2 regions of the Dactylosporangium sp. NPDC051484 genome follow, and region 1 is predicted to be linked to the other one. Evidence: riboswitches for the same ligand, from Rfam matches in the RefSeq annotation. Region 1 holds a riboswitch; the other holds the start of a gene.
The links. A riboswitch is a leader RNA that binds a small molecule or an ion and turns the genes downstream of it on or off. The one in region 1 is predicted to bind glycine.

Region 1 (12,397 bases):
GAATCTTGCGCGCGCCAGCGGACGGCAGGGGTCCACCGCTGGCGAACGGCGACCCGTGTTCGACGCTACCCGGCGAGCCGCCTCCCGGCGCGCGGCGTCGCGGAACTTACCCGGGTGAACCGCGAGCCCGGAAAGGGGGAACCACCTGGTGACCGCGAATCACCCCGATGATCCCCCAGAACGCCTGACGGCACGGCCCCCCACGGCCGGGCCGAAGATGCCGCTAAGGCGATCGTGAGGCGGGCGCGGCCGGGCTGCGTCGCTCCGCCGCCGGCTTGAAGGGTGAGGCGCCAGGGTGCGTCCTGAGGGGACGGTGGAGCGCGCGGCGCATGGCGAAGCGCGAAGGTCGGAGGCAGGCCGATGGCGCCGTGATCTGCTCAACCGCGGCTACCAAGAGCTGCCCGCCCGGGGCGGGTGCCGTGGCCGTCCTCTGCGGGAGGGCCGGTCAGCCGGCGAAGTCCTCCGGGCGGACCTGCTCCAGGAACTCGCGGAACTTCTCGACCTCGTCCTCCTGCTCGTCCGGGATGACGATCGCGGCCTCGGTCAGGACCTGGTCGGCGCAGCGGATCGGGGCGCCGACGCGCAGGGCCAGAGCGATCGAGTCGCTCGGGCGGGCCGAGACCCGGACGTTTTCGCCGATGACGAGCTCGGCGTAGAAGATGTTGTCGCGCATCTCCACGATCTCGACGGCGTGCAGCGGTGCCTTCAAGGCTGCCAGCATGTCGCGCATCAGGTCGTGGGTGAGCGGCCGGGCCGGCTTGACCCCCTGTTGCTCATAGGCGATCGCGGTCGCCTCCACCGCGCCGATCCAGATCGGCAGGTAGCGGTCGCCGTCGACCTCCTTGAGCAACACGATGGGCTGATTGGTAGGCAGCTCCACGCGAACCCCGACCACATTCAGCTCTCGCACTGCCGCCGCCTCCGTGTCGACTTTGCCTCTCCCTGCACGTTACACGGACACCACCGCAGTCGTGCCACTCGCACGGCCGGTGTGATGTGCCGAGTGGTGAAGATCGCCCGCGGGGACCGGAGTGGAAATCGGCTACTTGCCCAGGATTTCCCGCAGGCCCGCGCGGACCAGGGCGGCGTGCACGCGCTGGGTGAGCGCGGCGAGTTCGTGCACGGTGTCGGCCGCGCGGGCGCGGCCCGCTGGGCCGTTCTGTCTGGTCATCGGGGTGATGAGCTGGCTGAACAGGCCGATCTCGCGATCGGCGGCGGCCCGGTACGCGCGCAGGTGCCGCGGCTCGAGGCCGAACTCCGCCAGGCGGGCCGCGGCGGTCGCGACCTCCAGGGCGTCGGCGTCGTAGCCGCTGCCGGGGCGGGGTCTGAGCAGGCCGTGATCCTCCAGCGCCTTAAGCCCGGGGTCGGTCAGCCCGGTCTTGGTCAGCAGTTCGTCGCGGGTGAGCCGGATCTCGGAGGGGGGCTCCTGCGGTGCCACCGCGGAGACCTCGGTGAGGGGCTCCCGCATCGTGGCCAGGTGCTCGCGAATGACGCGAAGCGGGAGGTACTGGTCACGCTGGGCGGTCAGCACGTAGCGGAGCCGGGCGACGTCCGTCCACGTGTACTTGCGATACCCGGCCGGGGTGCGCCGCGGCTCGACGAGCCCTTCCGTCTCCAGGAATCGCAGCTTGGAGATGGTGACGTCGGGGAAGTCGCCGCGCAGGTGCGCGAGGACCTCGCCGATGCTCATGAGACGCTCACCCCGGGTGAGATCCTCACCCGGGGTGGCAGAGTTCCAGGCGGCCGCCGACGCCGTCATCGCCTCAGCTTTCGTCGGGGCGCGGTCCTGCCACGAATACGAGGCGGAACTTGCCGATCTGGACCTCGTCGCCATTGCTGAGCGTGGCGGCCTCGACACGCTCCCGGTTGACGTAGGTGCCGTTGAGGCTGCCGACGTCGCGCACCGTGAAGGTGCCGCCCTCGCGGTGGAACTCGGCGTGGCGGCGCGAGACCGTCACGTCGTCGAGGAAGATGTCACTGTCAGGGTGCCGGCCGCTCGTCGTCACGTCATGGTCGAGCAGGAAGCGCGCGCCGGCGTTCGGACCGCGGCGGACCGCGAGCAGAGCGGTGCCAGGCGGCAGCGAACCCGACATGCGGGTGGGGACCATGTCAGTGTCCGGCCCCTCGATGGCATCCTCAATGGCGCCAAGGTTGAGCGTGGACGTGACGTCGAGCGGGGGGAACTCGTCGTCTGGGCGCGTCATCGAACCACCTCACGGTCGTATGTCGGTGTCTACCGGCTGCATTCCACGATGCATAGGAAGGATGCATCAGAATGCCGAGAACGCATACGGTTGACTTGGCGAGCCTAGTCACGCCCGAAATATCGGGTCAACCGGACGCGCGGCAAATGGACTGGCGGAACTTCGGGGGGTCAGCCGACGGTCAGTTCACCGTAGGCCTTGGCGTCGAGCAGGGCGTCGACCGCGGCCGGGTCGGACACCTTGAGCTCGACCAGCCAGCCCTCGCCGTACGGGTCGGAGTTGACGAGCTCGGGCGAGCCCTCCAGCGCCGCGTTCACCGCGATGACCTCGCCGGAGACCGGCGCGTAGATCTCCGACACGCTCTTGGTCGACTCGACCTCGCCGATCGCGTCGCCGGCCTGGTAGGCGGAGCCGGCCTCGGGCAGCTGCACGAACACGATGTCGCCCAGGGAGTCCTGTGCGAAATGCGTGATACCGACCTTGAACGTGCCCTCGCCGGCTGGGGCGAGCCACTCGTGCTCGGCGGTGTACCGCAGATCCTCGGGAATCACGTGGAGTCCTTCTTCGTCAGGCGGGCTTGGCGTATTGCAACGCACCGGCAGTGTGCAGCGCTGTCACGTGCACCGGATCCGCTTCGTGCACGGAAACCGTACCGCCGTGCTGGCGAACGCTGTCCACGACCCCTCCCGGGATGTTCAGCGCCGTCCGCATGGTGTCCGGACCTCCGATGACGGTGATCGTATAGGGCGCGGCGAGCGTCGTCCCCCCGACCACGAGGCGGCCCCCGTCCGGGCCGTCCACGAAGTACGTGGAGGCGACGATGCGCACCGCCGGCCCGCCCGCCCCGGCGATCTGCATCGCCTCGGCGCCGGCGCCGCGCAGTTCCTCGATGGCGTCGAGGACCGTTTCGGACTTTATCGCCTCGGTACCCTGCATGAGGTCGATCCGTAGCCCCGGCCCCTCGGCCGGCAGCGTGCCCGCGAGGATCCCCAGCTCGTCGGCGCGCTTGCGGGCGTCGGCGAGCGCGGCGTCGCGGCCCTGCGCGCCCGAGTCGAGCTGCCGCTGCGTGTCCTCGAGGTCGCTGATCGCGCCGCGCATCCGCTCCTGCTGGGCGTCGAGGTCGGAGAGGATCCGCACGAGGTCCTCCGGCCGGGCGGAGGACAGCGCGGCGTCGGAGCCGCCCGCCTTGAACTGCACCGCCACGGCGAAGCCGAGCAGCGCGACCAGGACGGCGATGACGAGGTTGGCCGGTTTCTTCACCGTTGCGGCTCTTCCCGCCTCAGGCCCGGAACAGGTGACGCCGGATCGCCGCCACGTTGCCGAAGATCCGCACGCCGAGCACGACCACCACCCCCGTGGAGAGCTGCCCGCCGACCCCGAGCTTGTCGCCGAGGTACACGATGAGCCCGGCCACCAGCACGTTGGACACGAACGACACGACGAACTGCTTGTCGTCGAAGATCCCGTCGAGCTTGGCCCGGACCCCGCCGAACATCGCGTCGAGCGCCGCGACCACGGCGATCGGCAGGTACGGCGCCAGCCCCGGTGGCACGGTCGGTTCGAGGAAGATGCCGGCTGCGACCCCGATGGCCAGGGCGATCACGGCGATCATCGCGAGGGACCTCCAGAGGGAGAGGGCGAGGGGGTTCTGGCGTAACGCAGCGGCGGCTCGTCGGCCGCGGGGAGGGTCAGCTTCGTGCGCTTCTTCACGCTGAACTGCATCCGGTACTCGTCGACGTAGCGCTTGAAGCGCTTGGCGGTGACGGACCGGCCGAAGGTGTCGGTGATGTCCGGCGGCCCGATCGCGGTGACCTCGTAGGGGCTGGTCACCGGCCGGAAGTCGACCAGGATCACGCCGCCGGCGGTCCGGATCGTGCTCGTCGCCGTCAGGCGCTGCCCGTTCACGGCGATCGCCTCGGCGCCACTTTGCCACAGCCCGTTGGTGATGTCCTGCAGGTCGCGGTCGAGCACCAGGCCGAGGTTCTCCTCGGAGGTACGGCCGGTCACCGGGTCGACCTGCGCCGGCGCGTCGACGACACGCACCGCGACCCCGTCGCCGGTGACCTTGCTCGTGCCGGTCCCGGCCGCGAGGTCGCGCAGCCGCGACGCGTTGTCGCCGCCGGCGAGCGCGTCGTCGCGGGCCTGGTCGACCTGGGCGCGTAGCTCCGCGGCGCGCCGCTGCAACTCGTCGGCGGTGCGCTGGCGCGAGCGGACGTCGGCCGCCAGGTCTTCGCGGGCCTTCGTGGTGCCCGGCGCGGCGGCGACCACCTGGTGATAGGCGACGGCGAGCAGCAAGCCGATGGCGAGCATCGCCGCGGCCGTCAGCCAGCGCCCGGACCGCGGCGGCGCGGCGTCCCCGCGGCGGGCGGCCGCGGCCGTGTACCCGGGGTCGAGCGGGTTGCGGAACAGCTCGCCGAGCAGATCGTCGCGGCGGGGCGAGGTCACGCGCCCTCCTCGCTTCGCTCGTCGGCTGCTCGATGCTGGGTGCCGCTTCGCCGCGGACCGGTCACGGCACCCCGGCGGCCGTGGCGCGTCCGGCGCGCACGTGGACGGCCGCCTGGATGAAGTAGAAGACCGCGGCGACCCAGTACAGCACGATGCCCCACCACAGCAGGGCCCAGCCGCTGGGCAGCGCCCACGATCGCGCCGCCTCGCTGAAGTGCGCCAGCAGCATCATCGGGAAGCCCATGAGCAGGATCGCGGTGGCGGTCTTGCCCACGTAGTGCACCGGCGGCGGCCCGTGGCCGAGCAGCCGCAGCACGACCAGGCACAGCACCATCACGGCCTCGCGCGCGAGCAGCGCGATCGTGAACCACCACGGCACGACGTGCTCGAACGTCAGCGCGAACAGCGTCGCCAGGATGTAGAGCCGGTCGGCGAGCGGGTCGAGCAGCTCACCCAGCCGGCTGACCTGCTTGAGCCGCCGCGCCGCGAACCCGTCCACCCAGTCGCTCAGCCCGCCGACGGCGAGCACGGTGATCGCCCAGCCCGTCGCGTCGGTGGCGAGGAACAGGTACAGGAACAATGGCACGCCGAGCAGGCGCATCAAGCTGATGAGGTTCGGGACGGTGAGCACCGGCCCGAGACCCTGCCGGTCTGCCACGCCGGGAATGCTAACAGCCCGCACGGGTGACCTGGTGGCGGCGCGGCTGCCGAGTGCTACTTGAGCAGGGCGAGCGTGAAGTCGCCCGCCTGCGGGTGGTAGCCGTGGTCGAGGACCCAGCGGTCGGTCAGCGCGGCGGCGAAGCGGGCCGCCACCACCGGGTCCACGTAGAGCTCGTCCGGTGCCCTGGCGGCCTCGGGGCGCTGTGCGCTGAGGAAGTTCACGGCCACCGCCCGCCGGGAAATGTCGTACATCTGTTCTAAGATGGTGAGGTAGTAGAGGGGGTCCTCCGGGTCCGGGAACTGGAAGATGCCGCTCGCGAAGACGTAGTCGTAGCGGCCCCGGGGGGTCTGTGGGATCCGGCCCGGGGGCAGCAGGGCGACGTTCGGGACGCCGCGGGACGTGGCCAGCTCGACCATGCGCGGTTCGAGGTCCACGCCGGTGTAGTCGACGGGGAGGTCCATGGGGAGGTGCACGGAGCACAGGTGGAAGTAGAGGTCGCCGGGGCCGCAGCCCCAGTCGAGGACTGAGCCGCCGCGGTAGCCGGCCGCGCGCAGCAGGGCCTCGAAACGCACGCGCTGCAGGTCGGCGCTGCCCCAGCCCGCGATCCGCCACGTCGGCCCGTGTAGGCCGGCGTGAAACGCGGTGATGGCGGCCGCGCGGGATCCGGACGGCGCGGCGGCGGACGACGCGGGGCGGTCGGTGCTGTTGGTCCCGCTCGTACCGCCGGTGTCGTGGCCGCTGCCGGTCGGGCTCAAATCGCCGCCTCCGTCCAGGCTCGGGTGAGGATCTCGTCGACCGTCTCGGTGGGGGTCTGGTCCGAGGTGTCCAGCCACAGGCCGATCCGCGGGGTCCGGTGCCGCAGACCGGCGTCCAGAGCCTCCACGGTCCAGCCGGTGTAGGCGGTCTTCGCGCGCTCGGACTCGCGGGCGGCGACCGCGGCCGGGGAGGGGGCGAGCACGACCACGAGCAGGGGGCGGTTGCGGATCGACGCGGTCAGCTCGGTCAGGTCGGGGCCGAGGACGACGTCCTGGGCCACGACGGTGAAGCCCGCCTCGAAGTAGGCGTCGGCGACCTGCGCGGTCAGGCGGTAGCGCAGGCGGAGCTGGCGTTCGGCCTCTTCGGTGGCGTCCGGGGTCATCTCGGCGCGGCCACGCACCACCATGCGGCGGAACACGTCGCCGCGCACGTGTACGGAGCGGGGGAGGCGTTCGGCCAGGGCCTGGGCGACCGTGGACTTGCCCGCGGCCTGGATACCGGTGATGAGCACGATCGCGTGGTCGCCGGCACCCAGGCGACCGCCGCCCTCGCCGCGTTCCCGCACAGGACGACCGTATCCGGGCACCGGCGGGCGCGGCGACGTGGGTGAGGCTTCAGCGATGCAGGCGGGTGCGGATGACGAGGTCGTTGAGGGCCGGGCCGGCGGACGGGGTGTCCGGCAGCTTCGAGGCGTCGCGGGCGGCCTCCAGCTCGGCGCTCAGCCGCGCCACGTCGGCCGCCAGGGTCCGCTGGTCGACCAGGTCCGGCGGCAGGGCGCGGTGCTCGCCGGCCCGCTTGGCCTCGATCAGGCCGGGCACGTACGGGAGGGTGTTGAGCACCCGCAGGTCCGCCTCCACCTCGCCGGTGCGCATCAGGTGGATGCCGGTGTGCAGCACGCGCAGGGTGTAGAGGGCCGGTTTCAGCTCGCCGGTGTTGAGGTACAGCTGCCACTGGCCCGCGGCGAAGCCCAGGTAGTGCCGGGCGTGCTCGGGGGTCAGACAGTGCGGCGCGAGGGCCTTGAGCTCCTCGTGCAGCGCGGAGGTGCGCACCAGCAGGGGCGAGAGCAGCTGCTCCAGGACGTAGCCGTTGGGCTTGAGCAGCAGCCGGGCGAACTTGGCGAGCTCCTGGCTGACGACGTCGAGCTCCATGCCCTCGCGGACGCCGCTCGACTGGACCGTCTGCGGGCCCGTCGTCAGGCCCACCACCTCGTCGAGGGGCAGGACGTGGCAGGCGCGCAGGTCGAGGTCCGAGTCGACGGACGCGAAGCCGTAGAGGTGGGCGCCGCTCACCGTGGCGAAGACGAGCGGGTAACGGTGTTCGTCGGCCACGTCGCCCGCCCACGGTGGCACGTCGTCGAGGACCGGCAGCGGCGGCGGGGCGGGCACGTGCGGTACCGACGCTGGGACCGATGTGTGGGCCCTTAGCTCCACCAGGAACTTCTCGACCGCCGCGCGGTCCGGCTCCTCCGGCAGGGTGGAGGCGCTCTCCGCGCGCCGCAGCGCGGCGGACAGCGAGGCGGCCAGGGCCTCGAACGCCTCCCAGGTGAGTTCGCCGCGGCGGATGGCGAGCAGCTCGTCGCGGGCGGCGCGGACGTCGACCAGGACCTCGCCGGTGCGCAGCACATGGGCGCCGGCGCGCAGCAGGCGGGCCATGTGCATCGCCTGCTTCCAGCGCACCTCGCCGGTCTTCGCCCGGGCCGAGGTGAGCTTGGCCAGCTGGTCGCGGGCGTAGTCGCCGTAGGTGCGGGCGGCCCGGCGCGACAGGAACGCCGGGCGCAGGCCGAGCAGGGCCCGGCCGGCGTCGGTGACCCGCTCGACGAGCGGGGACGACAGGCACTCCCAGACCGTCGGGTTGGCGGCCAGCGCGAGCGTGCAGGCGCGCTCGACCTCCCACGAGAACTGCTCCGGCAGCGGGCCCTCCAGGTGTGCCGGCGGCTTGTCCAGGCGCCAGAACAGTGGCGTCGGCGCCTGGAAGACGCCGCGGCGGTCGGTGTCGGAGTCCGGTCCGTCGAGGCCGTAGGCGCGGGAGCCGACGATCGCGGAATAGATCGTGTGCGACGCCACGCTGGTCAGGTCCTGCACAGGAGGTAGGGTAGGCGAGCCGGCAATACCCGCGTGGGAGAGACCGCCGTTGGCAACGGACGGCGGCGCCGAAGGGGCAAATCCTCCCCGGAACCTCTCAGGCAAAAGGACCGCGACGGGTTGGCACCTCTGGAGTCTGCGACAGAGGGGGAGGAGCGCATCGCATCGCCCCTGTCCCGCGAGACCCAGAGAGTGTTGCTATGACGAGTTTCGCCGCGCGGCACATCGGTCCGTCCGTCGACGACCACGCCCGCATGCTCAAGGCCGTCGGATACGAGTCGGTCGAGGAGCTCATGACCGCCGCGATCCCCGGCTCGATCCGCTGGCGCGAGCCGCTCGAGCTGCCGCCGGCGGCGTCGGAGGCGCAGGTGCTCGCGGAACTGCGCGCGCTCGCCTCGGCCAACCGGCCGCTCGTGTCGATGATCGGCCTGGGCTACTACGGCACGCACACACCGCCCGTGATCCTGCGCAATGTGCTCGAGGACCCCTCGTGGTACACGGCCTACACGCCGTACCAGCCCGAGATCAGCCAGGGGCGGCTCGAGGCGCTGCTCAACTTCCAGACGGTCGTGGCCGACCTGACCGGGCTGCCGGTCGCCGGGGCGTCGCTGCTGGACGAGGCCACCGCCGCGGCCGAGGCGATGACCCTCGCCCGCCGCTCGTCCAAGGTCTCCTCCGAGGTGTACGTCGTGGACGCCGACGTGCTGCCGCAGACCCTCGCCGTGATCCGGACCCGGGCCGAGCCGATCGGCATCGAGGTGCGCGTCGTCGACCTCGCGGCGCAGGAGCTGCCGGCCGAGTTCTTCGGGCTGCACCTGCAGTATCCGGGCGCCTCCGGCGCGGTCCGCAACCACGAGGCCCTCGTCGAGCTGGCCCACGAGCGGGGCGCGATCGTCACCGTCGCCGCCGACCTGCTGGCGCTGTGCCTGCTGCGCGAGCCCGGTGCGATCGGCGCCGACGTCGCCGTCGGCAGCGCCCAGCGCTTCGGCGTGCCGATGGGCTTCGGCGGCCCGCACGCCGGCTACATCTCGGTCCGTCAGGGCCTGGAGCGCACGCTGCCCGGCCGGCTCGTCGGCGTGTCGAAGGACGCCGGCGGCGCGCCCGCCTACCGGCTCGCCCTGCAGACCCGCGAGCAGCACATCCGCCGGGAGAAGGCGACCAGCAACATCTGCACCGCGCAGGTGCTGCTCGCGGTGACCGCGAGCATGTACGCGGTGTACCACGGCCCGGACGGGCTGCGCGCGATCGCCGCGCACACCCACGACGCGGCCGCCCGGCTCGCCGCGGGGCTGCGCGCGGGCGGGGTCACCACCGAGCATCTCGCGTTCTTCGACACCGTCACCGCCGTCGTGCCGGGCCGGGCGGCCTCGGTCGTCGAGGCCGCCGCCGCGCGGGGGATCAACCTGCGCCACGTCGACGCCGACCGGGTGAGCATCGCCTGCGACGAGACCACCACGTTCGAGCAGCTGCGCGACGTGCTCGCCGCGTTCGGGCTGGCAGACGTCGACGTGACCGGGCTGGACGGCACCGGCGCGGTGCCGGCCGGGCTGCGCCGCGCGTCGGAGTACCTGACCCACCCGGTGTTCGCAAGCCACCGGTCGGAGACGGCGATGCTGCGATACCTGCGCAGGCTCTCCGACAAGGACTACGCGCTCGACCGGGGCATGATCCCGCTGGGGTCGTGCACGATGAAGCTCAACGCGACGGCCGAGATGGAGCCGATCACCTGGCCCGAGTTCGCCGGCCTGCACCCGTTCGCGCCGGCGTCGCAGACCCAGGGGTATCGCCGGCTGATCGGCGACCTCGAGCGCTGGCTGGCCGAGGTGACCGGCTACGACGCGGTGAGCCTGCAGCCCAACGCCGGATCGCAGGGCGAGCTGGCCGGGCTGCTGGCGATCCGGGCGTATCACCTGGAGCGCGGCGACACCGGGCGGGACGTGTGCCTGATCCCGTCCAGCGCGCACGGCACCAACGCCGCAAGTGCGGTGATGGCGGGCATGCGGGTCGCCGTCGTCGCCTGTGACGAGCTCGGCAACGTCGACCTGGGCGACCTGGACAAGAAGATCGTGCAGCACGGCGAGCGGCTCGCCGCGATCATGGTGACGTATCCGTCGACGCACGGCGTGTACGAGACCGGCATCGCCGACCTGTGCGCGAAGGTGCACGAGGCCGGCGGGCAGGTCTACGTCGACGGCGCCAACCTCAACGCGTTGCTCGGCTACGCCAAGCCGGGCAAGTTCGGCGCCGACGTGTCGCACCTCAACCTGCACAAGACGTTCTGCATCCCGCACGGCGGTGGCGGCCCCGGTGTCGGGCCGGTGGCGGTGCGCTCGCACCTGGCGAAGTACCTGCCGTCGCACCCGTTCCTGGCGGCCGACGCGCCGGTCGGGCCGGTCTCGGCCGCGCCCTGGGGCTCCGCCGGAATCCTGCCGATCCCGTGGACGTATCTGCGGCTGATGGGCCCGGAGGGGCTGAGCCGGGCGACGGCGGCCGCGGTGCTGGCGGCCAACTACGTGGCGGCCCGGCTGCGCGAGCACTACCCGGTGCTCTATAGCGGCGCGGAGCACCTCGTCGCGCACGAGTGCATCCTGGACCTGCGCGGGATCACCCGGGCCAGCGGCGTGACCGTCGCCGACGTCGCCAAGCGGCTCATCGACTACGGCTTCCACGCCCCGACGATGTCGTTCCCGGTCGCCGGCACCCTCATGGTCGAGCCGACCGAGAGCGAGGACCTGGGCGAGCTGGACCGCTTCTGCGACGCGATGATCGCGATCAAGGGGGAGATCGACCGGGTCGCGGCGGGCGAGTGGCCCGCCGGCGACAATCCGCTCGTGAACGCTCCGCACACGGCGGAGGTGGTCACGGCCGACGAGTGGGAGCACGCATACCCGAGGTCGGTGGCGGCCTACCCGTCCGCGGCCGCGCGCGAGGCGAAGTACTGGCCGCCGGTGCGCAGGATCGACGACAGCTACGGCGACCGGAACCTGGTGTGCGCCTGCCCGCCCACCTCCGCGTACGAAGAGTGACGGGCCGGTAAATACGCAGCGTTACCTATGCGGCGCCGACGAGCGTGTGTGGAGCCGGACCCCGGTGCGGCTCAATCACACTGCAATCGGGCAGAAGCTCCCCGGTGTCCTCAAAGGCGATCACACCGTTGCAGAGAAGGCTCCATCCCTGCTCGGGATGGCTCGCTGTGATCTTGGCGGCCTCGCGGTCGACGTCGGCGGCTGAGGGGCAGGGCGGCTGGTGCTGGCAGAGCATCGGGGGTCTCCGATTGAGAGATGCAGGTAAGGCCTGTGTGGTTCTTCACATGACCAGTGATGCACGCTACTACGGTCAACGGCACTATTCCGAGCATGTCACGGCACAACTTGGGGATAATCCACCCTTCGTATGAGCACATTAGGGCCGGTTGTCGGGTACGGGCCCCGGATTGTGGATCTTCCCTCTCCCGGGTTGCCCGCCGCGTGCCGATCGCGTGTTTGGGAGCGCTCCCGGCTGGAATGGCACGCGCGGGATGGCGGCGATCCGCTTCAATTGCTGACCGCTTTCGCGGAATCACACGGAGTGCCGGTCGGGGATTTGGCTTCGTCACGGAAGGTGATTGACGCGTCCACTTGCGGGATCGCGGTGCTCTTGTCGCCACCCTCCGTGACACCCTCCCCGGCCGCGGCGGTGCCCGACCTCGTCGCCGTCGCCTACGCGCACGGCGACCGGACCCCGTCCGCACTGGCCAGTTTCCCCGCAGCCGTGGGGGATTTCCCCGCAATCGCGGCCGCAACGCGGCCCGGGACTGTCGGAAACTGGACACCGAGCTGGAGCCCCGCCGGGCACGCCGCCGCGGTGCAGGAGGTGCGGGCCGCGATCGCCCGCGGCGACGTGTACGTCGTGAACCTCGTCGGCCACGCCAGCGCCCCGTTCGGCGGCGACCCGGCCCCGGCCCTCGCCCGCGTGGCGGCCCTGCCCGGCGCGCGGTACGGCGGCGTCCTGCGCGGCGAGCGCTGGTCGCTGGCGTCGGCCTCGCCGGAGACCCTCGTCGAGGTCTCGGGCGGCCGGGCCGTCACCCGCCCGATCAAGGGCACCCGCCCCGCCACCGCCGAGGGCCGCGCCGAGCTGCTCGCCTCGGCCAAGGAACGCGCCGAGCACGTGATGATCGTCGACCTGGAGCGCAACGACCTCGGCCGCGTCGCACAGGTCGGCTCGGTGCGCGTCGACGAGCTCTTCGCGATCCGCCGCTGGTCCGGGCTGTG
Region 2 (19,027 bases), on a different contig from region 1:
ACGGCGATCTTCGACGGCTGGCCGACCAGGGCGTGGTCGAGAGCCCGGCCCGCCTCTGGACCGGACAGCTCGATCTCGCCCATGTGGGTGAGATCGAAGATCCCGGCACTGGTCCGCACGGCGTGGTGCTCGGCCAGCTCGGACGTGTAGCGCAACGGCATGGACCACCCGGCGAAGTCGGTGAACGACGCGCCGAGTTCGGCATGAATGTCGTGCAAGGGTGTCTGTTTCGACATGGGAATACCTCTCAGCTCGTGACCGCTCGGGTCACGACTCGTACGACTCGATGGGCGGGCACGTGCAGACCAGATTCCGGTCGCCGTGCGCCTGGTCGATCCGGCCGACCGGCGGCCAGTACTTGTCGGGGGTGACGCCGGCGGGGAAGACGGCCAGCTCGCGCGAGTAGGCACGGGTCCACTCGCCGGTGATCGCGGCCGCGGTGTGCGGCGCCCGCCGCAGCGGGCTGTCCTGCAGGCTCCAGACGCCCTCGGCCACCCGGTCGATCTCAGCGCGGATCGCGATCATCGCCGCGCAGAAGCGGTTCAGCTCCCCGAGGTCCTCGCTTTCCGTCGGCTCGATCATCAGCGTTCCGGCGACCGGGAAGCTCATCGTCGGCGCGTGGAAGCCGTAGTCGATGAGCCGCTTGGCGATGTCGTCGACCGTCACGCCCGTGGCGGCGGTGATCGGGCGGACGTCGAGGATGCACTCGTGCGCGACCAGGCCCGCCGCCCCCGCGTACAGGACCGGGAAGTACGGTGCGAGCCGGCGGGCCACGTAGTTGGCGCTCAGCACCGCGGTGCGGGTGGCCTCGGTCAGCCCGTCCGCGCCCATCATCCGGATGTACGCCCACGGGATCGGCAGGATGCCGGCGCTGCCGAACGGTGCGGCGCTCACCGCGCCGATCCCCGCGCGGCGCCCGGCGTCGGGGTGCAGCGGGTGGGTGGGCAGATACGGGATCAGGTGTTCGGCCACCGCGACCGGCCCGACGCCCGGCCCGCCGCCGCCGTGCGGGATGCAGAACGTCTTGTGCAGGTTGAGGTGCGACACGTCGCCGCCGAACTCGCCCGGCTTGGCGACCCCGAGCAGCGCGTTGAGGTTGGCGCCGTCGATGTAGACCTGGCCGCCGTGCTCGTGCACCAGCTCGCACAGCCGGGTGATGCTCTCCTCGTAGACGCCGTGCGTCGAGGGGTAGGTGACCATGATCGCGGCCAGGCTGGCGAAGTGCTGCGCGCACTTGGCTTCGAGGTCGTCGAGGTCGACCGTGCCGTCGGGCAGGGACGCCACCACGACGACGCGCATCCCGGCCATGACGGCGGAGGCCGCGTTGGTGCCGTGCGCGCTGGCCGGGATCAGGCACACATCGCGGTCGGCCTGGCCGTTGCCGTGGTGATAGGCGCGGATCGCCAGCAGGCCCGCGAGTTCGCCCTGCGATCCGGCGTTGGGCTGGATGGAGACCTTCGCGTAACCGGTGACCTCGGCCAGCCACGCCTCGACCTGCTCGACCAGGGCCACGTACCCGGCCGCGTCCGCAGCCGGTGCGAACGGGTGCAGGTCCGCGAAGGCGGGCCAGCTGACGGGCTCCATCTCGGTGGTCGCGTTGAGCTTCATGGTGCAGGACCCGAGCGGGATCATGCCGCGGTCCAGCGCGAAGTCACGGTCCGAGAGCCGGCGCAGGTAGCGCAGCATCGCGGTTTCGGATCGGTGCTGGTGAAAGACCGGGTGGGTGAGGAAGGGGGAGGTCCGGCGCAGTGCCGGCGGAAGCGCCGCCGAGGTGTGCGCCGCCGGTTCGTCCGGGGCGTCACCGGCACAGCCGAAGGCCTTGAGCACGAGGCGGACGTGCTCCCGCGTGGTGACCTCGGAGCAGGAGACACCGACGTGGTCGCCATCCACCTGCCGCAGCCGCAGGCCCTCGCCGTGTGCGGCCGCGACGACCTCCTCGGCGCGGCCGGGGACGCGCACCAGCAGGGTGTCGAAGAACTCGGGGTGTACCACCGTGACTCCGCCGGCCCGCAGGCCGGCGGCGATGAGGGCGGCGTGCCGGTGCGTCCGCCGGGCGATCTCGGTCAGGCCGTCGGGGCCGTGGTAGACGGCGTACATCGACGCGACCACGGCGAGCAGCACCTGCGCCGTGCAGATGTTGCTGGTCGCCTTGTCGCGCCGGATGTGCTGCTCGCGGGTCTGCAGGGCGAGGCGGTACGCGGGCCGGCCGGCGTCGTCCACGGACACGCCCACGAGCCGGCCGGGCAGGTGACGTTCGAGCCCGGCGCGGACCGCGATGTAGCCCGCGTGCGGCCCGCCGTAGAACAGGGGCACGCCGAAGCGCTGGGACGATCCGACGACGATGTCGGCGCCCTGTTCTCCCGGCGGCGTGAGCAGGGTGAGCGCCAGCAGGTCGGCGGTCACGGTGACCAATGCCCCGCGCGCCTGTGCCGCGGCGGTCACCTCCCGAAGGTCGCGGACCGCGCCCGAGCAGCCGGGGTAGGACAGCACCACGCCGAAGAAGTCGTCGTCCGGCAGCGCTTCGCCGGGGTCGATGTCCACGACCTCGATACCGACGGCGGCGGCACGGGTGCGCAGGACGTCGAGGGTCTGCGGCAAGGTGTCCCGGTCGACCAGGACGCGGGCGGAGCCCTTCTTGGCCGCGACACGGCGCATGACCGTGACGGCCTCGGCGACCGCCGTACCCTCGTCGAGCAGCGACGCGTTGGCGGTCGGCAGTCCGGTGAGGTCGCCGATCATGGTCTGGAAGTTGAGCAGTGCCTCGAGCCGGCCCTGGCTGATCTCCGGCTGGTACGGCGTGTAGGCGGTGTACCACGCCGGGTCCTCCAGCACGTTGCGCCGGATCACCGCGGGCGTGATGGCCGGGTGGTAGCCCAGGCCGATCATGGGGACGGCCACGGTGTTCCGGCTCGCGAACTCCAGCAGTTCGGCACGTGCCTCGGCCTCGGTGGCCGCCGCCGGCAGGTTCAGGTCGCCGGTGCTGCGGATGCCGCTCGGGACGGCGGCGTCGATGAGCTCGGCCAGGCTCCGGTAGCCGACTTCCGCCAGCATCTTGGCCCGGTCCGCATCGCTGATGCCGATGTGCCGGGCGGCGAACTCGCCGTGAGCGGCGGGTATGGGAGAGGTCATTGAGGGAGGCTCCCTGCTGGGGGCACCGTGACGCGGCGCCGTGGACGGGTGACCTCCCCGCTCTGTCATCGGTACCTGAGAGGTTCACCACCGGTCGGGTGGTTTGCACCTTGGGTGCAGGACGTGACGTCCTGGCTTTCCAGAGTCGCCTCACCGGAGCGGTCGCTGGGCCTGAGAGATTCTGGGGAGTGTTGCTCCTTCGGCGCCTCGCCATGGATGGGCGAGGGCTCTCCCGCCCCGGTTCGAACAGCGTGATGTTGAGTTGTCAGGGGTGAGCGAACGGTCAGGCCGCGCTCCGCGGGCGGCCGCCCGTCATGACGCTGCGGCCGCGGCCGTCGACGGTGTGCTCAGCATTCGACGATGTTGACGGCCAGGCCACCACGGGAGGTCTCCTTGTACTTGGTGTGCATGTCGTACCCGGTCTGCCGCATGGTCTTGACCGCCTTGTCCAGGCTGACGCTGTGGTTCCCGGTGCCGTGCAGGGCGAGGCGGGCGGCATTGACCGCTTTGACGGAGGCGATCGCGTTGCGTTCGATGCAGGGGATCTGCACGAGGCCGCCGATCGGGTCGCAGGTGAGGCCGAGGTTGTGTTCGATGCCGACCTCCGCGGCGTTCTCGACCTGCTCCGGGCTGCCACCGGTCACCTCGCACAGCCCGGCGGCCGCCATCGCGCAGGCGGACCCGACCTCGCCCTGGCAGCCGACCTCGGCGCCGGAGATGGAGGCATTCTCCTTGATGATGATGCCGATGGCGGCGGCCGTGAGCAGGAACCGCACGATGCCGTCGTCGCTTGCGCCGGCCACGAAACGTACGTAGTAGTGCAGCACCGCGGGGATGATGCCCGCGGCGCCATTGGTCGGCGCGGTGACGATGCGGCCGCCCGCGGCGTTCTCCTCGTTGACGGCCAGCGCGTAGAGGTTGATCCAGTCGACGGCACGCAGCGGGTCGGTCGAATCGTGGCCCGTCGAGAGTTTGGTGAAGAGGCCGGGTGCGCGGCGCGGCACCTTCAGGCCTCCGGGCAGCACTCCGCTGCGGTGACAGCCGCGCTCGACGCACTCGGCCATGGCCTGCCAGAGGGACAGCAATCCGGCCCGGATCTGCTCCGTCGTTCGCCACGCACGCTCGTTGGCGAGCATGATCTCCGAAATCGGCAGGCCGGTCTCATGGCAGTGGGCGAGCAACTCGGCGGCCGTGGTGAACGGGTAGCGCACGACGGTGTCGTCCGGCACCAGGGCGATCGTGCCGTCCGCGGCGGCGTCGACGACGAAGCCTCCGCCGATCGAGTAGAACGTTCGCTGGTCGAGGATCGTGCCGTCATCCGCGTAGGCGGTGAAGGACATGCCGTTGGGGTGGGCGGGTAGCGTCCGCCTGCGGTGCAGGGTGATGTCGCGGTCGGGCTCGAAGGCGATGACGTGGCCGCCGGGCAGGGTCAGCGTGTGCCGCCTGGTGATGGTCTCCACGCGCTCGTCGATGTGATCGATGTCGACGGTTGCCGGGTCATCGCCTTCCAGGCCGAGGATGACGGCCTTCGGCGTTCCGTGCCCGCGACCGGTCGCGGCGAGCGATCCGTACAGATCGGCCCGCACGCGGTGCACGAGGGGCGTGCGCTGATCGCGGACCAGCGTGTCGGCGAAGATCTTCGCCGCGCGCATGGGTCCGACCGTGTGCGAGCTGGACGGACCGATGCCGACCGAGTACAGGTCGAAGGCGCTCAACGCCATGGCTGTTCCTCGGCTGAGCGTCGGCCGTCCGTGACGCTCATCAAGATCTTGTCGATGTTGCAGGGCACGACGGGAGGCTCCTCTCGACCCAGACCGAGGTCTGGGACAGGTCTGCCTCCCCGCTCTGTCATCTTTGCCTGAGAGCCTCACCGCCGGCTGGGACGGTTTACACCTTCGGCGCGGGAAGCTCCCGACTTTCCAGAGTCGCCTGTCCGAGCGGTAACTTGGGCCTGAGAGATTCTGGGGAGAAGTTGCTCCTACGGCGGCCGGCGTCAGCGACGTCGGCACTCTCCCGCCCGGCATAAACGGCGAATATTCACATGTGGCCCGAAGGATAGCGGCTCGGCGGGCACCTGTCCACCCGGTCACGGGCAGCTCGAGCAGGTCGGTCGTGGTCGCGACCGCGTAGAGCGGCGTCCGGCTACCGCGAGAGAGGGTCGGACAGCAGGGCCTCGAACGCCAGCTCGGCCGCGCCGACCAGCGGGGCGTCGTCGCCGAGCTGCGGGGTGCGCAGGCCGACGTGGTCCCGGCACGCCGGCAGGGCCATGGCGGAGAGGCGCTGGCGCACGTGGTCGGCGCCGGTGAGGTACAACTCCCGCAGCGTGCCGCCGAAGACCACGACCGTGGGGTTGAAGATGTTGACCAGGTTGGCCACGCCGAAGCCGAGCCAGTCGGCGGCGTGTACGACCGCGGCGAGGGCGTCCGGGTCGCCCTCGCGGGCGGCGCTCACGGCGCCAGTGACGGCGGCGCCGGCAGTTGGTACGGTGCGGCCGGCGAGGTGCAGCAGCGCCCGCTCGCCGATCTCGGTCTCCCAGCAGCCGCGCGAGCCGCAGCCGCACAGCCGGCCGGCCGGGTTGACGACCATGTGGCCGACCTGGCCGCTGTGGCTGCCGTAGCCGGTGATGCGCCGGCCGCCGGCGATGATGCCCGCGCTGATGCCGGCGTCGCCGTGCAGGTAGATGACGTTGGCGACGCCGGCCGCGGCGCCGCGGGTGTGCTCGGCGAGGGCGGCCAGGTCGGCGATGCCGCCCAGGATCGGCGGGCGGCGACCGCCCGGGCGCGGGTCCAGGCGGTGATCGTCGAGCGCGGCGGCGAGCGCCGGTTCGATCGTTTCGTCCGCCCAGCCGAGGTGGTGGCGCACGGAACCGGAGACGGCGACGCCGTAGCCGACGAACACGCCGTCGGCGGGGGCGGTGCGCCGCATGTCGGCGATGAGGGCGGCCAGGCCGGCGACGGTCGGGCCGGCGTCGGTGCCGGGCGGGCGGAGGGCGGCGCGGCCGTCGAGGACCTTGCCGCCGAGGCCGACGCGTGCGGCGCGGAGGCGGTCGAGCTCGATGCTCAGCGCGTATCCGTAGACGCGCGACGACCGGGGGCGCACGACGATGGAGGGTCGGCCGGCGCGGCCCGTCTCCTGCGGTACACCCTCGTCGATGAGGCCCGCGGTGGCCAGATCGGCCGTCAGGGCGCCGATGGTACTGCGGTTGAGGCCGAGCTGGCTGGTCAGCTCGGCGCGGGACGTCGCGCCGCGGACGTGGACATAGCGCAGCAGGGCCCCCAGGTTCTGCCTGCGTACGGACTCCTGCGGGCTGGTGGACACGCGCGGTCCCTTCGCCTCGAAACGATCGTGGGCCCCCGGAAAGCAGCTCCGGGGACCCACGACGTCGGTGCCGGTGTGTTACTTGGTGAGCGGGGCGAGCTTCGGGTCGTTGGCGTAGGCCTCGGCCGCGTTCGCCTTGGTCACGATGGCCGGAGCCAGCAGGTACGACGGGACGATCTTGGCCTGGTTGTCGTACGACTTGGTGTCGTTGATCTCCGGCTCGTTGCCGGCCTGCAGCGCCTGCACCATCTTGATGGTCTCGGCCACCAGCTTGCGGGTGTCCTTGTTGATGGTCGAGTACTGCTCGCCGGCCACGATCGACTTGACCGACTCAACCTCGGAGTCCTGGCCGGTGACGACCGGGACCGGCTTGCCGGCGGCCTTCACCGAGGTGATGATCGCGCGGGCCAGGGTGTCGTTCGGGGACAGCACGCCGTCCAGCGTCTTGCCGCCGCTGTAGGTCGAGGTCAGCAGGGCGTCCATGCGCTGCTGCGCGCCCTCGGCCTTCCAGCCCTGGATCGCGGTCTGCTTGACGTCCTTCTGGCCCGAGCCGACGATGATGTCGCCCTTGTCGATGGCCGGCTGGAGCACGTCCAGCGCGCCCTTGAAGAAGACGCCGGCGTTGTTGTCGTCCGGCGAGCCGGAGAACAGCTCGATGGTCCACGGGCCGGTCGGCTTCTTGGCCTTCAGGCCGTCCAGCAGGGCCTGGCCCTGCAGCTGGCCGACCTTGAAGTTGTCGAACGCGACGTAGTAGTCGAGGTCCTTGGTACCGGTGATGAGCCGGTCGTAGGCGATGACCACCGCGCCGGCGTCCTTGGCCTGCTTGACCTGGGTGCCCAGCTGCGCGGCGTCGGTCGCGCCGATGACGATGACCTTCGCGCCCTTGGTGATCATGGACGAGATCTGCGCCTGCTGGTCCGCGACCGTGGTCGAGGCGCCGGCGTACTGCACGTCGGACTTGAACCCGGCGTCCTTGAGGCCGTTGGTGAACAGGTCACCGGCGAGGACCCAGTTCTCCGAGGTCTTCGACGGCAGGGCGACGCCGATGAGCGCGTCCTTGGCGAAGCCCTTGGCGGGCGCGCCGGCCGACGGGTTGCTGGAGGCGTCGCGGTCGCTGCCACCGCACGCGGCGGTGCTCAGCGCCACCAGCGCGACAGCGCTGACCGCGAGGCTCCGGGTGAGGAACTTGCGCATGGCTGGGAAAGCCCTTTCTTTCAGGATGTTACGGGGAATAAGGGGGCGTCTGCCGCGGTAGCGGCGGGGTGGATCAGCCGGCGACCGGGGTCTTGATCGATTCCTGTCCGGCTTGGTTTCCTGCGTCCGGCGGGGTGGGTTCCTGCCGGCGGAAGGGCCTCGTTATCGATCCGATGATCGAGAAGCGACCCTGGCTCTTGTTGTAGACGTCCAGCGCGACGGCGGCGAGGAGGAAGAAGCCCTTGACGATCTGCTGGGTGTCGGTGCCGATGCCCTTGAGCTGCAGGCCGTTGTTGAGCACGGCCATGACCAGGCCACCGACGATGGCGCCGGACACCGTGCCGATGCCGCCGGAGACCGCGGCGCCACCGACGAACACGGCCGCGATCGCGTCGAGCTCCCAGCTCAGGCCGTCCTGCGGGCCGGAGGCGCCGGAGCGGGCCACGAAGATCATGCCGGCCAGTGCGGCCAGGATCGACATGTTCATCATGACGAGGAAGTTGACCCGCCGCAGCTTCACACCGGAGAGCTCCGCGGCGCGGGCGTTGCCGCCGACCGCGTAGATGTGCCGGCCACCCGCGGTGTTGCGGGTGTAGAAGGAGTACAGGATGACCAGCACGGCCAGGATGCAGCCCGAGATCGGGAAGCTGGTGCCGACGCGGCCACCGGCGAAGCGCAGCGTGGCGAAGACGATGACGGCGAGCATGATGACCAGGCGCAGCGCGGCGATCCAGACCGGGGCCGGCTCCGCGCCCATGTCGCGGCGGGTCTTGCGGGCCCGCAGCTCACGCCAGATCACGGCGAGACAGGCGACCACTCCGAGCAGCAACGTGGAGTTGTTGTAGCCGGTGTTCGGGCCCCACTCGCTGAGGTAGCCCGCGCCGATGTTCTTGAAGCCCTCGGGCACCGGGATGGTCTCGGCGTCGCCGATGAACTGGTTGCCGCCTCGGAAGAGCAGCATGCCCGCCAGGGTGACGATGAACGCCGGGACCCCGATGTAGGCGACCCAGAAGCCCTGCCAGGCACCGATGATCGCGCCGACGACCAGGCCGACCAGGATGCCGACCTCCCAGGGGAGGTCCCAATCCCGCATCGTCTTGGCGACGATGATGCCCGTGAACGCGGCGACCGAACCGACGGAGAGGTCGATGTGGCCGGCCACGATGACCATCAGCATGCCGATCGACAGCACTGAGATGTAGGCGTACTGCTGGGTCAGGGCGATCAGGTTGGTCGAATTGAGCGTCAGCCCGTCGGTCCACACTTGGAAGAAGATGATGATCGCCACGAGCGTGAAGATCATGCTGAACTGGCGGGCGTTGGAGGTGGTGCCCCCAAAGAGGTTCTTCTGCAAGTCTTTGATTCGGCTCATCGCGTCAGCATCTTCTTCGTAGAGGTCATCTGCTTCATGAGGAGTTCCGGGTTGGCCTCCGCGCGCGGGACCTCACCGGTGATGTTGCCTTCGAACACCGTGTAGATGCGATCGCACAGGCCCAGCAGCTCGGGCAGCTCCGAGGAGATGACGATGACGCCCTTACCCTGGTCGGCGAGCCGCTGGATGATGCCGTAGATCTCGTACTTCGCGCCGACGTCGATGCCGCGCGTCGGCTCATCGAGGATCAGCAGGTCAGGGTCGGTGAACATCCACTTGGCCAGGACGACCTTCTGCTGGTTGCCGCCGGAGAGCTTGTTGACGCCCTCGTCGACGGTCGGCGCCTTCACCCGCAGCATCTGCCGGTATTCCTCGGCGACCTTGTGCTCGGCGACCTTGTCGATGACACCGCGCCGGGTGATCTTCGACAGCTTGGCGGCCACCATCGAGGTTTTGATGTCGTCGAGCAGGTTGAGCCCGATCGACTTGCGGTCCTCGCTGACATACGCCAGACCGTGCTTGATGGCGTCCGCGACCGACTTGAGCTGGATCTCCTGGCCGTCCTTGAAGATCTGGCCGGACTGCCACACGCCGTAGGAGCGGCCGAAGAGGCTCATCGCCAGCTCGGTGCGCCCGGCGCCCATCAGGCCGGCGAAGCCGACGATCTCGCCCCGGCGGACGTTGAAGCTCGAGTTCTTGCAGACCAGGCGCTCCGCCGAGATCGGGTGGCGGACCGTCCAGTCGCGCACCTCGAAGAAGACCTCGCCGATGTGCGGGGTGTGGTCGGGGAAGCGGCTCTCCAGGTCGCGGCCGACCATGCCGCGCACGATCCGGTCCTCGTTGACGCCCTCGGCGCCGACCTCGAGGGTCTCCACCGTCTTGCCGTCGCGCAGGATCGTGATCGAGTCGGCGATCGCCTCGATCTCGTTGAGCTTGTGCGAGATCATGATCGACGTGATGCCCTGCCGCTTGAACTCGCGCAGCAGTTCGAGCAGATGCTTGGAGTCGTTCTCATTGAGCGCGGCGGTCGGCTCGTCGAGGATGAGCAGCTTCACGTCCTTGGCGAACGCCTTGGCGATCTCCACCAGCTGCTGCTTACCGACGCCGATGTCCTTGATCAGGGTGTCGGGGTCGTCACGCAGGCCGACCTTCGCGAGCAGCTCGTTGGCCGTGCGGTTGGCGCCCTTCCAGTCATAGGCACCGTTGCGCCTCGGCTCGTTGCCCATGAAGAGGTTCTCGGTGATGGACATGTGCGGCACCAGGGCGAGCTCCTGGTGGATGATCACGATGCCGGCCTTCTCGCTGGCCCGGATGTCGCCGAAGCGGCTCTCCGTGCCACGGTAGAAGATCTGGCCACTGTACGACCCGTATGGGTAGACGCCGCTGAGGACCTTCATCAGCGTCGACTTGCCTGCGCCGTTCTCGCCGCAGATCGCGTGGATCTCGCCCTCGCGGACCACCAGGTTGACGTCGCTGAGCGCCTTGACGCCCGGAAACTCCTTGGTGATCGACCGCATCTCAAGCAGGATCGGTGCGGTGCTCATGAAGCGAGCCGCCTTGTCACCGACATCACGTTGCCTCCGGGGGAGCCTTGCCGTCAGCCAGTTTGTTGTGACGACCAACTTATTCCAGTGTGGCGATCCTGCCCAGTCTCATCCCGTCGCTTCTCGGTAACAATCTGGCAATGATCTAGCGCCTGGGCGGTCGCCGAAGGCCCGGGGAAGCGCTCTCACGTGCCCGGGGTGTTAGGTGTTCGTTTCGAACTCTAAATCCAATTGCTTTACTAAGTCAACGCCGGGAGGCATCATGTAGGTAACGGACCGTAGGTGGGAGGCCGGGTGCGGCAGGTCGGGACAAATTTGCCCAAAGTGGGGCAATACAACCGTGCGGTGGTGCTGGACCAGATCCAGCTCGCCGACGGGACGAGCCGTGTGGAGATCGCGGAACTCACCGGGCTGACCCCGCAGACGGTCTCCGGCATCGTGCGCCGGCTGATCGACGAAGGCATCGTGCGCGAGGACGGCGCCCGCTCGTCCAGCGGCGGCAAACCGCGTACCGTGCTGCGCATCAACGCCGACGCCGGGCGGGCCGTGGGCCTGCACTTCGACCCGGTCGAGCTGGCCTGCGTGGTGGTCGACCTGCTGGGCCGGCCGCTGGTCACGAAGCGCCGGCCGACACCCCCCAGTATCGACCCGGCCGGGGCCACGGCGGCGATGGCCGGGCTGGTCGAGGAGGTTCTCGCTCAGGCGGGCGTCGGCCGGGACCAGGTGCTGGGTGTGGGCCTGGCCACCCCCGGACCGATCGACCAGTCGCTCGGCGAGGTCATCTCGCCGCCGCAGCTGTCGGACTGGACGCGGGTGCCGCTCAAGCAGATGGTCGCCGACGCCACCGGCCTGCCGGTCACGCTGGACAACGACGCCACGGCGGCGGCGATCGGCGAGCGCTGGGCGGGCGCGGGTCGCGGGGTGGCCAACTTCGCGTACTTCTTCCTCGGCACCGGCGTCGGCGGCGGCCTGGTGCTCGGCCACCAGGTCCACCACGGCGGGTCGATGAACGCCGCCGAGTTCGGGCACACGTCGGTTACGCAGAGTGGTCCTCCCTGCTACTGCGGCAATCGGGGCTGCCTTGAGGGCTACATCAACCCCGCCGCGCTCGTCGCCGACGCGCACCGTCGGCTGGCCGCCGGCACTGAGAGCGCTCTCACGAGGGCCTTCCGAAAAGATCCGTCCACTGTGGACCACGGGGCGCTGTGCCGGGCCGCCGCGGCGGGCGACGAACTCGCCTCGGGAGTGATCGGGCGGGCCGCGGAGCACCTCGCGACGGTGGCCGTGAACGTGGTGAACATCGTCGACGTCGAGCTGATCATCCTGGGCGGGCACGGGATCCGGCACGTGGAGTCGCAGTTCCGGCAGGCGGTGTTGCGGGCGCTGGGGGAGCGGGCCATCGCGCGGCGGATCCGGCGGGTGGACGTGGCGCTGTCCCCGCTGGGCGACGACGCGGCGGTGGTGGGCGGGGCGACGCTGGTGCTGCACTCGACGTTCTCGCCCCAGGTCTCGGCCCTGCTGGCCGGCTGACCGGGCGGCGGCCGGCGCCGGATAGGGGCCGCGAGTCGGACGCCTCGGCGAGTAAGTCCGAAGTCGTTCGGGGCGGCGGGTATGGGTGTTGAAGATCAGTTTGTGACGACTGACGGTTGGGCAAGGCCCGCAGGCCCGGGCGTCCACCCAGGCTGTCCGACGCTGCATTGCTCACCCTGGCCCGTGGCCCGGGTCCTGCTCGGCGTACGGTCTGAGGCGCGCGGGCTGCGGTACGTGCCCTGCCACCTGCCCGGACGATCCGGCTACGACAAACGCCTCCGATCGGCTCTGCCGTTGCTGCTACGCGCGATTCGCGCCCTGGCCCGCGACACCGGTCCGGCCGGGTCGCCGCCGCAACGATGCCGGGGCCGGTACTACGCCGGACCCGCATCGAGGACACCGTGCTGGACCTGACGGACCTGGCCGGTGACATCGAGACCGCGGTCGGCTGGATCACCACGGCATGCGCACGCCGGCTCACCACCCCGCGGCGGCTCGCAGAGGCCATGGCCCGGCGCAAACAGATACGGCGGCGACCGCTGCTCGCCGCAGTGCTCCACGACACCGCCACCCGGGGCGCACTCCGTGCTGGAACGGCGATACCCGCGCGACGTTGAGCGCGGACACGCCCCTGCCGCGCGGCAGGCGGCAGGCCAGGCGCGCCGGTGCCGGCGTGAGCTTCCGGGACGTCGAGTACGCGGCGTTCGACACCGTCGTCGAACCCGACGGCCACGCGTACCACCCCGCGGAGCATCGCCGCCGTGACAGGCTGCGCGACAACGAGTCGGCGGCGGAGGGGTACCGGACGCTTCGGTACGGCTGGACGGACGTGGCCGCGCCGTGCTCCACGGCGGCGCAGGTCGCCCGGGCGCTGCGAGCGGGCGGCTGGAGCGGCCGACCGCGGCGGTGCACCCGGCCGGGCTGCGCGGTCCGGCGCTCCACCCGCCGACGGACACCTTGATCACGGAGCGCTTGTGCACCCCCTGGTACACGAACACTCCGTGATCAAGGCGAACTGCGAAACGCCACGCTCCGGCCGGCCACTGCTCCGCGCCGTGCGGCAGAACATCGAGTCCGTCAACCAGACCCTCAAAGGCCAGCTCGACCTCGAACACCATGGCGGCCGGACCGCCGCCGGCGTCGCCGTCCGAATCCTGCAGCGCATCCTGGCCATGACCGCCGCGATCCGGCACAACTGGCACACCGGCAAACCCCGTCATGCGATCCCTGATCGCATACGACCCCTAATTTACGAGCAGGTCGGCATGGCAGCTCTCCTGCATGGTCCAGCCTACGAGCGCCACCACCGCTCAGTGGCGCATCCCACCTCGAAGTTCCACCAGCCGTTCGACTCGCCCTCCGCCAGCACCCGTTTGATCTCTACGAAGTCGGCGTTGGCAGGCACAGTCGGACCAACCGCCATCACCGAGAAACCGGCAGATCGGCAAAACCGAGGGCCGTGAGCCGGGCGCTACAGGAAGCGGCGTGCGCTCGCGGCCTTCGCGACGGCGTCGGACAGGGCCGCGGCCACCTCGTCGATCGTCGTGTCGGTCACCCGCGTGCGCGGGATCGACAGGCTGATCGCGTCCACGGCCGGGTCGCGCGTCGGGACCGTCCGGGCCACGCACACGATGCCCTCGGTGTTCTCCTCCCGGTCCACCGCGTAGCCGCGCTCGCGGATCGCAGCCAGCTCGGCCCGCAGCGCGGCGCGGTCGGTGATCGTGTGAGGCGTCAGTGCCGGCAGCGGGTCGGGGAGCAGGGCGTCGACCTCGGCGTCGGGGCGGGCCGCCAGCAGGGCCTTGCCCAGGGCCGTCGCGTGGGCCGGCAGGCGGCGGCCGATCGCGGAGTACAGCCGCAGCGGGTGCACCGACTCGCGCTTGGCCACATACGTGATGTCGGCGCCGTCCAGGCGGCCCAGGTGCGTCGTCTCGCCGAAGCGTGCGGCCAGGTCGTCCAGGATGCCGGCGAGCAGGCTCACCGTGTCGTCGGCGTCCAGGTATGCCGCGCCGATCTGCAGCGCGCGCAGGCCCAGGCGGAAGCGGGTCTCCTCGGCCTCGATCCAGCCGCGCGCGGCCATCGTGCGCAGGATGCCGTGCAGGCTGCTCTTCGGGATGTCGAGCAGCCGGGTCAGCTCGGAGAGGGTCGACGGGCCGGCGACGGCGAGGGTCTCGAGGATGTCGAGCGTCCGGTCGGCGGACTTGACGAGGTTGGTCACGCGGCTCCCATGCACTAGGGTCACATATGTGACCGTCGTTCATCATACTGAACAACCCGCCGTTGTCGAAGTCATCGCCGCCGGGAAGGTCGTTCCGGTGGTCGTGCTCGAGGAGGCCGCCGTCGCCGGGCGGCTCGCCGACGCCCTCGTGGAGGGCGGGCTGCACTGCGCCGAGGTGACGTTTCGCACCGCCGCCGCGGTCGACGCCATCCGGCGCATGGCCGAGCGGCCCGGCATGCTCGTGGGCGCGGGCACCGTGCTCACCGCCGCGCAGGTCGACCAGGCCGTCGACGCCGGCGCCCGGTTCGTCGTCAGCCCGGGCTTCAGCGCCGCCGTCGTGCGGCGCTGCGCCGAGCACGGCGTGCCGGTGTTTCCCGGCGTCGCCTCGCCCAGCGAGATCATGCAGGCCCTGGACGCCGGCCTGGACACCGTGAAGTTCTTCCCCGCCGAGCAGCTCGGTGGCGTACCGATGGTGAAGGCCCTGTCCGCCCCCTTCCGCTCGGTGCGGTTCATCCCCACCGGCGGCGTCAACGCCGGCAACGTCGCCGACTACCTGGCCGTGCCCTCGGTCCTGGCGGTCGGCGGCACCTGGATGGTCGCGCCCGACCTGCTCGCCGCTCGCGACTGGGACGCCGTCACCAGCCGCACCAGGACCGCATTGGAGAAGCTCGCATGATCACCGTCCGTCCGGCGGCCGAGTGCCGCTACGATCTGGTCTCGCTCGGGGAGGTCATGCTGCGGCTCGACCCGGGCGAGGGGCGGATCCGCGCCGCGCGGCAGTTCCGCGCGTGGGAGGGCGGCGGGGAGTACAACGTCGCCCGCGGGCTGCGCCGCTGCTTCGGCCTGCGCACCGGGCTCGTCAGCGCGTTCGCGGACAACGACGTCGGCCGGCTGCTGGAGGACCTGATCCTGCAGGGCGGGGTCGACACGACGTTCGTGCGATGGGTGAAGTACGACGGGATCGGCCGCACGGTCCGCAACGGCCTCAACTTCACCGAGCGCGGCTTCGGCGTGCGCGGCGCCGTCGGCGTCTCCGACCGCGGCCACACCGCCGCCGGTCAGCTGCGCGCCGCCGACGTGGACTGGGAGCACCTCTTCGGCGAGCTCGGCGTGCGCTGGCTGCACACCGGCGGCATCTACGCGGCGCTGTCGCAGACCACCCCCGACACGATCGAGGCCTGCCTGAGCGCGGCCCGCCGGCACGGCACCGTGATCTCCTACGACCTCAACTACCGGCCCAGCCTGTGGAAGGCGATCGGCGGCCAGGAGCGCGCCCGGGAGGTCAACCGCCGCCTCGCCGGCTACGTCGACGTGATGATCGGCAACGAGGAGGACTTCACCGCCTGCCTCGGCCTCGAAGTGCCGGACACGGACATCCACGCCGGGGCGCTGGACGCCGCCAACTTCCGCACGATGATCTCGGCGGCGGTCGAGGCGTATCCGAACTTCCAGGTCGTCGCGACCACCCTGCGCGGCGTGCGCACGGCGACGGTCAACGACTGGGGCGCCATCGCCTGGGCCGACGGGGACTTCGCCGAGGCGACGCACCGCCCCGGCCTGGAGATCCTCGACCGGGTCGGCGGCGGCGACAGCTTCGCCTCCGGGCTGATCTACGGCCTGATGACCTTCGGCGAGCTCAAGACCGCGGTGGAGTACGGCGCGGCGCACGGCGCGCTCGCCATGACCACGCCGGGCGACACGTCGATGGCCAGCCTGCAGGAGGTCGAGGCACTGGTCGCCGGGGCCGGCGCCCGCGTCCAGCGCTGACCCGGCGCGCGCTCGCCGCGACGGCGGCGGGGCCGGCGGTGACGGTCATCGAGTGCTGACCGGCTCGGCCGCGCCCGCGCCGAGGTCTGCCGGCAACGTCGCCGCCGGCGCGCTGCGGCTCACCGCGGGCGACCTGGCCGCCCTCGACGCGGTCCACGGTTGAGCGCTCAGGTCAGGCGGCGGATGTCCATGAGGTGGTGCTCGCCCTCGTGGACGGTGTGCCGGCCGAGCCACAGCATGGTCCGCTCGACCGGCTCCGGCCACGGGTAGCGGCCGACCCGGTCCAGCTCCCGCGGGCCGAGCGCGCCGAACGCGCCGGAGAGCAACGCGGCGTTCGTGCCGAGCGTCCCGAGCACCACGGCCGGGTCCTGGGCGTTGTACGCGGCGCTCACCACCAGCTCTTCGCGGCCCATCGGCGCGAACTCGGGGGCGTCCGCGCGCAGCGCCAGGTCGAGCCGCTCGGCCTGCACGCGCAGCACGTCGCGAAAGTGGCAGGTGTACTCCAGCGCCGACCACACGTCCGGGGCCGGCCGCCGCCGCACGTCGGGCACGGCGCCGAGGGCCTCGGCGTAGCGCGCGGCGAACCCGCCGAGCCGCTCGGGCACGTCACCGGCGCCCAGGCTCGCATAGACGAAGTCGCACTCCTCGCAGCGATCCACGCCGCAACGGTACCGCGAGCGTCAGCTGACCAGGCGCCCGACGAGACGGTCAGCCGCTAAATCGATCGACGTTCCTGTCCCGTCGTGTGATTCTGCCCGCAGGAGCGACGGTCTGAGGCAACGGCCGTCCAGTCCGTGAGGTCAGATCCGGCGTTCGCGCGACCTTCGAAAGGACGATCCGCATGAGCGGAGATGCGGTGGCCGCGGACGAACGCGAACCCGCACCACGGCACAGACCGGTGGGCGGGCTGCTGCGGACGCGGAACTTCGCCCTGCTGTGGATCGGGCAGTCCACCAGCGCGGTCGGCTCCGCGATGACGACGGTGGCGCTTCCGTTGGTGGCCCTCTCGACCCTGCATGCCGGTCCGGCCATGGTCGCCTTACTCACCGCCGCCACCTGGTTGCCGTGGCTGCTGATCGGGCTGCCGGCCGGTGTCTGGGTCGACCGATGGCCGCGTCGGCGCACACTCCTGATCGCCGACATCGCCTCGGCCGTGGTGCTCGTCGTGATCCCGGTCGCGGCCTGGACCGGCGTATTGACCATGACCATGCTGGTGGTGGCCGCGCTGCTCGCCGGGGTCGCCGGTGTCTTCGCCAACGTCGCGTTCAACGCGTTCCTGCCCCACCTCGTCGGCGCGGAAGACCTCATGGAAGGCAACGCCAAGCTGCAGACCAGCGCATCGCTCGCCCTGGTCGTCGGACCGGGCCTCGGCGGGCTGGTCGCCCAGGCGGCCGGCGCGGTCAGCGGAATCCTCATCGACGCCCTCACCTTCCTGGTGTCGGCGGCCTGCCTGCTCGGCCTACGGCCCGAGCCGGAGCCGTGCCCATCCGCGGGCGATCGCCCGGGCATGCTGCGCCAGATCGCCGAGGGCATCGGTTTCATCATGCGCGGACGCCTGCTGCAGGCCATGTTGGTGGTGGCGGCGGTGACCAACTTCGCGATGCTGGGCATCACAGCACTACGCGTCGTCTTTCTGGTGCGTACCGAAGGCACCGCGCCGGGAACCATGGGCCTGGTGATCAGCGTGGGCAGCCTCGGCGCCATCCTCGGCGCCGCACTCGCCTCGCGTGCGTCCCGGCGCTTCGGCAGCGCCCGCACCTATCTGGTGGCGAACGTCGCGGCCGCCCCGTTCGTGCTGCTGCTGCCGTTCGGCGGCCACGGCTGGCGCCTGTCACTGTTCGCGGCGGGCTCCTTCATCGCTCTGGCCGGAGCCACGATGTCGAACGTGATGACCATGACGTTCCGCGGCAACTTCGTTCCCGCGCACCTGCTCGGCCGGGTCACCGCGGCATCGCGGATCTTCGTGTTCGGCACCATCCCGCTCGGCGCGGCAACCGCCGGCCTCCTGGCCTCGGCGCTCGGAGTCCGGTCTGCCATGTGGGCGCTCGCCGTCCTCTACGTCATCGCCCCCCTGCCCCTGCTCGCCACCGAGGCCCGCACGCTGCGCGACCTCCCGGCCCAAGGCACGTGACATTGCCGGACCGGCGGTCGACCCCATCGGCGGTACGCTCGCGAAGTGCGGCCCCTTCGGTACTCCATCACGGGCCGGCGTTGTTCACCGGGCTGTCGAAGCATGTCGATTTGAAGCTCGTAAGCCGGCTGGAGTTCGACTCGGGGGCGGTGGTGATGCGGTACGAGCCGGCGCATGAGTGCGCGACGTGATCGATATATATCGATCTGTTACCAAGTCATTTGTGGGAAGGGCGGGACCGGGGCCGCGCGATGCAGCACAATCGGCCGGGTCCCTACCGGCCTTCCCTTTGGAGCGCTTGGCAGCATGACGGGCGATGAGACGATCGGGCGCGTCAACACCCTCGAAGACCACGCCGCCCGCCTCGGCGGCCTCGGGCGCGCACCGCACGTGCGGCAGCGCTGCCGCATCCTGTTCCTCAACACCCAGGAGCAGGGGCCGTTGCGGGAGATGGGCCTGACGTCGTACCGGGACTGGATCGCCGAGGTGACCCGCCTGCACCCGGACCAGATCCACGCGGTGAACGTGGCCGACGGCGAGGCGCTGCCCGACACTATCGAGGCGCACGGCATCATCGGCGGCGGCTCCGGCCACTCCTCCTACGAGGAACTGCCCTGGATCCGCCGGGTGAAGCAGTTCCTGATCGAGGCCCAGCGCCGCGGCGTGCCCGAGCTGCACATCTGCTGGTCGCACCAGGCGAAGGCGGAGACCGTGGGGGCGGTGTGCAAGGTCGGCCACCACGGCCGCCGGTTCGGCATCGAGCGGCTCACCCTCACCCCGGCCGGGCGCCGCGACCCGCTCTTCCACGGCCTGCCGGACGCGTTCGA

Region 2: another riboswitch for glycine. It lies ahead of AB0367_RS06290 (L-serine ammonia-lyase); the one in region 1 lies ahead of gcvP (aminomethyl-transferring glycine dehydrogenase).

The regions. Positions count from the first base shown of each region.
Region 1 is NZ_JBFAZX010000007.1:40,752-53,148, forward strand. Features, by position in the region: gene AB0367_RS14980 (bifunctional nuclease family protein) at 446-910, opposite strand; gene AB0367_RS14985 (MerR family transcriptional regulator) at 1,043-1,759, opposite strand; gene AB0367_RS14990 (FHA domain-containing protein) at 1,764-2,204, opposite strand; gene gcvH (glycine cleavage system protein GcvH) at 2,375-2,755, opposite strand; gene AB0367_RS15000 (DUF881 domain-containing protein) at 2,772-3,464, opposite strand; gene AB0367_RS15005 (small basic family protein) at 3,484-3,816, opposite strand; gene AB0367_RS15010 (DUF881 domain-containing protein) at 3,813-4,649, opposite strand; gene AB0367_RS15015 (CDP-alcohol phosphatidyltransferase family protein) at 4,711-5,307, opposite strand; gene AB0367_RS15020 (class I SAM-dependent methyltransferase) at 5,364-6,065, opposite strand; gene AB0367_RS15025 (AAA family ATPase) at 6,062-6,631, opposite strand; gene AB0367_RS15030 (nucleotidyltransferase domain-containing protein) at 6,681-7,433, opposite strand; partial or broken gene AB0367_RS15035 (nucleotidyltransferase domain-containing protein) at 7,485-8,138, opposite strand; glycine riboswitch at 8,172-8,270, shown strand; gene gcvP (aminomethyl-transferring glycine dehydrogenase) at 8,348-11,173, shown strand; gene AB0367_RS15045 (DUF5999 family protein) at 11,199-11,408, opposite strand; partial or broken gene AB0367_RS15050 (chorismate-binding protein) at 11,541-12,397, shown strand, end outside.
Region 2 is NZ_JBFAZX010000002.1:518,180-537,206, reverse strand. Features, by position in the region: gene gcvT (glycine cleavage system aminomethyltransferase GcvT) at 1-236, opposite strand, end outside; gene gcvP (aminomethyl-transferring glycine dehydrogenase) at 268-3,129, opposite strand; glycine riboswitch at 3,279-3,374, opposite strand; gene AB0367_RS06290 (L-serine ammonia-lyase) at 3,477-4,850, opposite strand; glycine riboswitch at 4,965-5,057, opposite strand; glycine riboswitch at 5,058-5,155, opposite strand; gene AB0367_RS06285 (ROK family protein) at 5,272-6,447, opposite strand; gene AB0367_RS06280 (sugar-binding protein) at 6,526-7,641, opposite strand; gene mmsB (multiple monosaccharide ABC transporter permease) at 7,715-9,013, opposite strand; gene mmsA (multiple monosaccharide ABC transporter ATP-binding protein) at 9,010-10,557, opposite strand; gene AB0367_RS06265 (ROK family transcriptional regulator) at 10,903-12,087, shown strand; gene AB0367_RS06260 (hypothetical protein) at 12,489-12,704, shown strand; gene AB0367_RS06255 (hypothetical protein) at 12,761-13,048, shown strand; gene AB0367_RS06250 (hypothetical protein) at 13,089-13,550, shown strand; gene AB0367_RS06245 (IclR family transcriptional regulator) at 13,559-14,302, opposite strand; gene eda (bifunctional 4-hydroxy-2-oxoglutarate aldolase/2-dehydro-3-deoxy-phosphogluconate aldolase) at 14,331-14,978, shown strand; gene AB0367_RS06235 (sugar kinase) at 14,975-16,069, shown strand; gene AB0367_RS06230 (DinB family protein) at 16,237-16,728, opposite strand; gene AB0367_RS06225 (MFS transporter) at 16,911-18,200, shown strand; gene AB0367_RS06220 (hypothetical protein) at 18,507-19,027, shown strand, end outside.